4 regions of the Nostoc sp. MS1 genome follow, and region 4 is predicted to be linked to each of the others. Evidence: riboswitches for the same ligand, from Rfam matches in the RefSeq annotation. Region 4 holds a riboswitch; each other region holds the start of a gene.
The links. A riboswitch is a leader RNA that binds a small molecule or an ion and turns the genes downstream of it on or off. The one in region 4 is predicted to bind cyclic di-AMP.
Positions count from the first base shown of each region.

Region 1 (2,179 bases), 1.0 Mb from region 4:
AAACTTTGGCGGGTATATGGTGCGACTCTGCCACAAAAGCTGGAACAGATTCTCCTGTTATTGAAAGATAAAACCCCTTTGGCAATTGGTTACATCGGTTGTAACTTAGCGTCACTCTCGCTGTATTGAATTGGTAGTGTGGATGCGATCGTATCTTTTTGTTTACCAATTTGTTATTTTATGTCCAAAAAAGTTAGTATTTCAGAGAACAAAAATCAGTCTGCCTAATCCATGCTTACCTGAGAAAGTTATCCACAAGGTCAGCTAGGAGCGGAGGAACCAAGTGTGGGGCGTATCTGCCAAAAAAGCTCAATTTAAGGTGTGAAAAGTAAAGTTCCCATCTTAGACTAGAGCATTGCAAGAGGGACATCTCTCAGTCCTAGCCCGTCAGCTAACTTCGTAGGCATTGAGAGGAGATTGAACGAGCGGCATTTATATCAATAATGCCTGTCGTCAGTATCCTTGGCTGGTATACGCTTCGTCCTACCTGCCCTTGTTCTGAAAGATAGGATTTATAGTCTATGTTTCTGGAATTTGAGGCTGGATTTATTGCCTTGAGGTACACTCGACTATGTTTTTCAACATAAAGCATCCAGTCACCCATATTACTTTTGATATCAACGCAGACACTATCAATAGTTAGTGTGGAAATCTTGTTTTTTTCGTAGGTGACATACAAACAAAGTGCATATTAATTATTTGCTCATTTTTGTATATTTCAATAGCTTATAGCGGTTATTTACTAACATTTTTAGGAGAAAAGATGAAAATCAAAAATCGTAATTTTTTCACTCATGTTAACTTTCTACCTGAGCATAAATTTAAGTTGATTGGAGAACTGGCAGGTAAAAAGCTTTTACTAATTGGTAGAACTAAAGCTTATAACGATCCCATTGTGGCAGCAAGTCATAGTAATGAGCCTCATCAAGAAGATTTATACGCTTACGACCTTTACGAATTAATGAAGTGTAATCACGAGCTAGTTAATCTGACTGGAGAAATTTAGCAACAGTAAAAAGCAGAGGAATAAAAGAAATTAGGGGTTTACAACTGTAAGCCCCTATGTTTTTAACGTAATAGTTGATAGTTAAGCTGTTGCACATTTAATGTTGATTATCTAAAGCTTGATAGCGGATTAATTCCTTAACTCGTTCTTGAGACAAGCCCAACTCTTGAGCCAGCTTGGCTTCTAGTTTGCTAGGTTCGGCGATCGCAAACTCAAATATTATGGTTTTGAGGGTTGAGTGATTTGTTTTGACACTTACAAGAGAAATTCCTTTAGATATAAGAATTTCAGCTTCAATTGCTATAATCTTTTTCTTCATCTGCCATGCCATTTGAGTATCGGCTTGGAGATATTTTTTGTGGTTGTAGGTTCGGCTGAGTATTTGATCGCCAATAAAACCACTTCCCAGCCAAAAAACCAACCCAATCAACGGCAAAGATAACCAAAACACAAGGCCTAATGTTCGTAAAACTGGAAAAAGTGAAAGTTGACGCATGGACAGGGTGTAGGGGTGTAGGGAACTGCGTTCGCTCTTGGCGTGCCGGAGGCATACCCGGAGGGCTTTAAGCAAGTGGCGTTGTAAGGGTATGAAGAACTAAACAACCATACTTAACCAAATCAACTACTTCCTTTATACCTTTATCCTTTTAATCATAGTTACTGACACTTTTGTGTCACTGTTGTAGCTTAATCTTAAAATTAGAAAACTACAGCAAGTAAAGCAAATCTGATGTTGATCTTACTGGTGGAAGACGATCCAGCACAGTTAGAGCCATTACGTACAGCATTGTTGAAGGTTGGGCATACAGTTGATGCGATCGCAGATGGAGAAACAGCCCAATGGTTCGCCTTTAATAAGAATTATGATTTATTGATTTTAGATTGGATGTTGCCCAAGTTAAGCGGGTTAGAACTGTGCCAAGTATATCGCAGTGCTGGGAAAGTTGCTCCTGTGCTGATGTTAACAGCAAAAGACACAGTTACCAATAAGGTGGCAGGTTTGGATGCTGGAGCTGATGATTACTTAGTCAAACCAGTGGATGTGTTAGAGTTACTGGCGCGAGTACGAGCATTGGGTAGGCGATCGCCAATGTGGCAAGGAGATAAAATCAGCTTGGGTAATTTGCACCTACATTTATCTAATTTGACTATTGAATATAATTCAGCTACAAC
Region 1 covers NZ_AP023441.1:6,388,854-6,391,032, forward strand. The annotation lists gene NSMS1_RS27630 (NB-ARC domain-containing protein) at 1-129, shown strand, start outside; cyclic di-AMP (ydaO/yuaA leader) riboswitch at 212-421, shown strand; gene NSMS1_RS27635 (hypothetical protein) at 764-1,006, shown strand; gene NSMS1_RS27640 (hypothetical protein) at 1,104-1,457, opposite strand; gene rppA (two-component system response regulator RppA) at 1,737-2,179, shown strand, end outside.
Region 1: it holds a riboswitch for cyclic di-AMP, as region 4 does, so the genes downstream of both, NSMS1_RS27635 (hypothetical protein) here and NSMS1_RS23230 (glycosyltransferase family 4 protein) in region 4, are expected to answer to the same signal.

Region 2 (2,179 bases), 320 kb from region 4:
TATATAGTTACTATTTTTAGGAGCTTTTGAGATGAAATATACACCATCAGTAGTAGATAGCCATGAAAAAGCTAAGTCTAACCCTAATTTTTTAGAAATAGAAAATTTAGTTAAGTCTTATCCCACACCAGATAAAGGTAACTTTGTAGTTTTAGATGGGGTTAATTTAACTATAGGTGAAAATGAATTTATTTCCGTAATTGGGCATTCTGGTTGTGGTAAATCAACGCTATTAAAAATAGTTGCCGGGTTAGAAAAATCCACATCTGGTTCAGTTAGGCTTGATGGTAAAGAAATTAACAAGCCAGGGGCAGAAAGAATGATGGTGTTTCAGAATTATTCTTTGTTACCTTGGTTAACAGTCAGAGAGAACATCCGCCTAGCGGTAGATGAAGTGTTAAAAAATGCTAATAGGTCTGAAAAAATTAGCATTGTGAACGAACACTTGGCAATGGTAAACTTAACCCCGGCAGCAGATAAATATCCTGATGAAATCTCTGGAGGTATGAAACAACGAGTAGGCATTGCTAGAGCTTTAGCAATTCGTCCCAAAATGTTACTTATGGATGAACCTTTTGGTGCTTTAGATGCACTAACAAGAGGCAAATTACAAAGACAAGTATTAGATATTTGGGAAAATAATCGGCAAGCCGTAATGATGATTACCCACGATGTTGATGAGGCAATTTATATGAGCGATCGCATCGTCTTAATGACAAATGGCCCAGCCGCAAACATTGGCGAAATATTAGAAGTACCCTTTCCTCATCCCAGAGATAGGGCTGCTATGCGAAACTCCAAAGAATATTTTGAACTGCGAAATCACGCCTTAAATTTCCTCGACAAATATTTTACACAAGAAGAATAATTTAGTTTATTATTTCTTTAGTGGGTAGCCTAATTCAAATTAAGCCTGAAATAATTTGGAACGGAGGAACCATCTTAAGGGGCGCATCTTACAAACGAGTCGCCAACCTAGAGTCAACAGTAAAAGCAATTAACAGTTAACTCAGCGCTCAAAAGAGAGACACCTTCCAGTCTTAGCCCGTCAGCTAACTCCGTAGGCAATGGAAGGAACCCCCAAAACTTTGGCTTTAATACCAGTTGTTATTGGGGTTTCCTTGCGGATATAAATTCCGTTTTACCCTACTTCTCATTTATTAGTTCGTTGAGTTTAGGAGAAGTTAAAGCTGTGAAAATTAAGCCAATGCTAGCACGCCTACAAAGTGCTATGGGTCGCAATGATCTAATTGACAAAATGGTATTATTACCAGAACCTCAAGAAACTCAAGTAACGTCATCAATCAACTTAATTGTCGGTTATGACGCTTCTCCTAATAGTCATGCTGCACTAGATATCGCCTTTTGGATTGCCCACCAAACCAGATTAGCGACTAATCAACAAGTCACAGTGCAAGCTGTTTATGTATTAGAAGAAAGTTGTCCAGTTGACTATAGTAATATCTTGAGCTTTGGTAAACGTACACCAACAAAAGAATTGTCTATAAGTGAACAAACAAAGTCTGTGACATCTGTGATAACTCAACCACAATTGACAGACATCAAGTCATATTTGCAAACAGACACAATCACACCTTTGCAAGAAGCAGATAGAGTTCTTTGGCAAGCTAGAAGTTTAGCCGAAGAATGGCAAGGTTCGTTTAAATCTCATTTACGCTTTGGTTGTGTGAGTACAGAATTAAGAAAAGTGGCAGAGTTAGAAGCTGCTGACATATTATTTATAGGTTGTAAATCTGCCTATCATCCCTTAATTCAAAATTTAGGTTCTGATTTTCCTTGTGCTGTCTTAGGTATTCCCGAATCGATGGATGAATAATTTCCTCTCAATAGTTGAGAAATTATTCATAGCATCTACTCAGCATTGAAATATAAACTTATCAGCCAACATCGACTTTTTCCTCTTTATCGTCGGTTAATTCACTGTTTCTAATAGAAGGAAAATCAGAATAAAATAACATACACAGAAAAGCCACCTGTACTTCAGTGGCTTTTTTCGCTATTATGCAACCAAATAAACTCCAAGGAGCATAGTGTGGAAAACTGGCAAGCACTCCTAAGTGTCATAGTATTTATCAGCGTTATTTTCCTAATTATGACCGAATGGGTGCATTTAACTATTGCTGCATTGTTAGGAGCATTAATATTAGTCTTTACCAAC
Region 2 covers NZ_AP023441.1:5,697,707-5,699,885, forward strand. The annotation lists gene NSMS1_RS24510 (ABC transporter ATP-binding protein) at 32-868, shown strand; cyclic di-AMP (ydaO/yuaA leader) riboswitch at 885-1,079, shown strand; gene NSMS1_RS24515 (universal stress protein) at 1,208-1,837, shown strand; gene NSMS1_RS24520 (SLC13 family permease) at 2,054-2,179, shown strand, end outside.
Region 2: it holds a riboswitch for cyclic di-AMP, as region 4 does, so the genes downstream of both, NSMS1_RS24515 (universal stress protein) here and NSMS1_RS23230 (glycosyltransferase family 4 protein) in region 4, are expected to answer to the same signal.

Region 3 (2,179 bases), 320 kb from region 4:
GCTGTTAAAGGGTGTTTAAGCTCATGCGCTAGTTGTGACAATTTATCTTCATTCGTACTGACTAAGCGTGTTAGTTCGTCATTATGTAGCCGTAAAGAAGCCTGGAGGTGTTCTAATTCGCGCAAGCGTTCCCCTACATAACTATGAAAACATCTGGCGATCGCTTCATCAATCACCGCGTCAATTAAACGCATATAACGAACAATCTCGGCGGGGGTTGCTTGTAACAAGTCAGTTTCCACAGCATCAAATATCACTTTTCTTAACAGGCGATACTCACGGGCAATCTCGGACGGATCAAAGCCTTGTTCAGCGCGTAGTAACCCATGTTTCCAACTGGCGGTGACAATGGATTTAATATCACTCTCCTGAGATTGAGACAACACTGTCACCATTGCCTGAAACACATCAGGTATATGATTCTTAATCGCTGTGTAGGATAAGTCATCAGCACTCTCAATCTGCCTGTCTTCACGAACTGCGGCAACCCATTTGGTGATGATAGTGTTACTATTGTCAGCCAGAACTTGACTAAATTCCATTCTCTTAAATTCAGCTACGCGATAGAGGAATTAATTCTATATGGAATTAGTTTAACTAGCGTAGTGGACATTATCATCATTGATGAGAAAATTCACCTACCAGATGATATAAATTTTGCATATAACAGTGAAAATGCTGATTAGCTCTTTAGTTGGATTGATTATTTTGAGTTTCTAAAAATAAGATTAAGTATGTTACGTCACTTAGATAGTTGTGATTATGGTTAAGCGCACTTAAGTACAATACTTACCATAACATTTATTTATAGTAGATTAGGGAAATATGAGTTAATCTAATGTAATTATATAAACAACATTTATCAATCGGAGATTGTTTTTCTGGCTTGAAGATGTTAAATTCTTTAGTACTATTATCTTGAATTAGAGTAAGTCAGCCTAATCCGACGCAATACAGTAATTAAAGTTGGAACGGAGGAACCACCTTGTGGGGCGTATCTCCAAATAAAGTGTTAACTAACGAGTCAAAAGTGAAGAATAACTCAATTTAAGTTATTTAACTCAGCAGGGCCTAAACGCCCTGCTACAGCTAACAGAACTCATTACTCAGCACTAAAAGGAGAGGGGCATCTCTCAGCCCTAGCCCGTCAGCTAACTTCGTAGGCATTGAGAGGAGACTGAAGAGACAGCATTTACTTAATGCTTAGTTCTCATCAGTGTCCGAGGCTGGTACTGCTCGTTTTTTCGTACCTGCATTGAACCTGTTGAGGGGGCATAATGATATTGCAATTAAATTTAGCAGCGATCGCAGCTGTTGCTAGTCAAGCTGCATGGAAAAAAACCAAGCCAATTCTCGTTAGGGATGTAGTCATACTTCCTGCATTGGGATTTTTAGGAATTATCTTGTTGTGGTGGATTATTGCCTTGGCAAATCATGAATTAATGCCAACGCCACCAGAGGCACTAGTTGCTAACTTGGACTATATATTAAACCCCTTCTATGAGAGAGGCCCTGGTAACTTAGGGATTGGTTGGTTATTAATAGCCAGTTTGCGACGAGTGTTAATAGGTTTTCTACTAGGTGCAGTAGTCGCCATTCCTTTAGGGTTTTTGATTGGGATGTCTAGAAGTGCGATGTTAGCACTCAATCCCATCATTCAAATCTTCAAACCCGTATCGCCCTTAGCATGGCTACCCATTGCCTTAGCTATCTTCAACTTAGCAGATCCCTCATCAATTTTTGTCATTTTTATCACCTCCCTCTGGCCGACTATTATTAATACGGCTTTAGGAGTAGCCAGCGTTCCCAAGGATTATCTCGATGTGGCGCGAGTGTTGGAAATGCCCCGTTGGCGGAGAATTACGAAAATTATTTGGCCTGCCAGCTTACCCTATATTTTTACAGGCTTACGCATCAGTTTGGGTATTGCTTGGCTAGTCATAGTTGCGGTAGAAATGCTTACAGGCGGTATTGGGATCGGCTTCTTCGTTTGGGATGAATGGAGTCGTTTGAACCTCAGTTCAGTCTTCCTTGCCGTCTTGGTTATCGGCTTAACTGGACTCATCTTAGATTTTGCCGTCAGCAAACTCCAAGAATTTGTCACTCATCGCCCGACAGCGAATAACTAAGGGTTATGTACTTGTTTGTAGTAAGCCCTTTAGTGCTTTGCAATTAAGGA
Region 3 covers NZ_AP023441.1:5,694,018-5,696,196, forward strand. The annotation lists gene NSMS1_RS24495 (sensor histidine kinase) at 1-542, opposite strand, end outside; cyclic di-AMP (ydaO/yuaA leader) riboswitch at 926-1,181, shown strand; gene ntrB (nitrate ABC transporter permease) at 1,278-2,129, shown strand.
Region 3: it holds a riboswitch for cyclic di-AMP, as region 4 does, so the genes downstream of both, ntrB (nitrate ABC transporter permease) here and NSMS1_RS23230 (glycosyltransferase family 4 protein) in region 4, are expected to answer to the same signal.

Region 4 (2,179 bases):
TAACGCTACACCTGCAAAAAAAGCTAATAAGTCATTATCCATAGAATAAAATACTATACTATTGCTCTTTATTTAGTTCAAGCCTAGATATTCTAAATTATTATGGCATTTTTCCTGTACACAAGCGAATGAACAATAAGCTTAAGCTCTTGCATGTACGGGTTTTGCAACTGATGAAGATAACAAAAAAGTCCGCTCAAGCGGACTAGCGTAGAAGGGTCAAATGATCGAAATTGACTATGAGATTTTAAAATCCCTTCTCTATTTTTAGCAGCTTGTTCTTAAAAATCAAGCATTAGAACATAACTATTTAGACATAATTCCAGTAATTATGTCTTTTGATATATAGATTGTTATATATTTTCAACTATTTATAGATGGTAACATCTGTCAATATCCAGAAGATGTATATTTTAGATAAAATTAAATATATTTATAGCTTCATCCTCATTAACTAAATTTTTCATTTTAATATTTTTTTAATATTTACAGATATAAAATCTCAAAAATTTTGTTTTTATTCATCGCCGTAGACTATTAAAATGTCAAGCGGATAAGTTTGTGTGTTTTTAAGCGAATACTATAAGTATTGCCTGAATTGTTGCCATTGCCTGACAATATCCACAAATTCCTACTGCCTGCAACCTTTTCTACTACCTATTCCCTATTGAAAGACAGATGCTAACTAAACTAGTATAAAATTAAGTACTATGATGGAAATATATCTTGAGAAAGTTGAACAACCTAGTGCCATCCGGTTAATATCATGACTATAGAAAATAAATTTTCTAGCCAAAGATTGCTTACTCTAATCTAATTTATGATACTTTCCTTAAGGTATTAGCAAATAGTTTAGAGGCAATTTAAGACACGTTTGTTCTGTGATTCATTGACTATAATTGCGATCGCAAGTATAGTATAAGCAAATGTCAATCAGTCAGCCTAATCCTGATATTTGCCTTATAAATTAAGCAAAATCAGGAGCGGAGGAACCAAATTCGGGGCGTATTTTGGATTATCCAAAAAGAACATCTCTCAGTTCTAGCCCGTCAGCTAACTTCGTCGGCATTGAGAGGAGATTGAACGAACAGCATTTTTTAACCATAATGTCTGTCGTCAGTGTCCTTGGCTGGTAGCTTTCCGCTTCGTTTAGCCTGTCCTCAAATCTTATATATGAGGCAGGAGTAGTTGCCTTGAGGTGAAGCTCACTATGTTCCAAACTAACACACATCGGATTGCGCTGATTTCCGTTTCTGGAGACCCAGCTGTAGAAATAGGTCAAGAAGAGGCTGGTGGTCAGAATGTATATGTTCGGCAAGTAGGTTATGCACTAGCCGAAATGGGTTGGCAAGTTGATATGTTCACCCGCCGTATTAGTCCTGACCAAGCGGCGATCGTTCAACATAGCACTAATTGCCGGACAATTCGATTAACAGCCGGGCCAGTTGAGTTCATTGGACGAGATCACGTATTTGAATACTTGACAGAATTTGTTGATGAATTACAACGCTTCCAAGAGCGTCAAGGTTATACTTACGAACTCATCCACACAAATTACTGGTTGTCATCCTGGGTGGGTATGGAGTTGAAAAAGCGCCAACCTTTAGTGCAGGTGCATACATACCACTCTCTAGGGGCAATTAAATATAACACTATCGCAGATATCCCCGCCATTGCTAGTCAGAGATTAGCTATAGAAAAAACTTGTTTAGAAACTGTAGACCGTGTAGTTGCTACTAGTCCTCAAGAACAGGAACACATGGAAACCCTAGTTTCTAAGAAAGGGCGGATTGATATGATCCCCTGCGGTACAGATATTGATAATTTTGGCGACATTGAACAGTCTGTCGCACGGGAAAAATTGGGAATTGCACCTGATGCCAAGATGGTATTTTATGTAGGTCGCTTTGATCCCCGTAAAGGTATTGAAACTTTAGTTAGGGCTGTTGCTCAATCTAGCTTGAGAGGTGAAGCTAACCTACAGCTAGTAATTGGTGGCGGTAGCCGTCCTGGTCAAAGCGATGGGATTGAGCGCGATCGCATTGCTAATATTGTTGCTGAATTAGGATTAACTGATTGCACCACCTTTGCTGGTCGCTTAGACCATGAAATTCTCCCCTACTATTACGCGGCGGCTGATGTTTGCGTCGTCCCCAGCCACTACGAACCCTTCGGTCTA
Region 4 covers NZ_AP023441.1:5,372,896-5,375,074, reverse strand. The annotation lists cyclic di-AMP (ydaO/yuaA leader) riboswitch at 930-1,083, shown strand; gene NSMS1_RS23230 (glycosyltransferase family 4 protein) at 1,211-2,179, shown strand, end outside.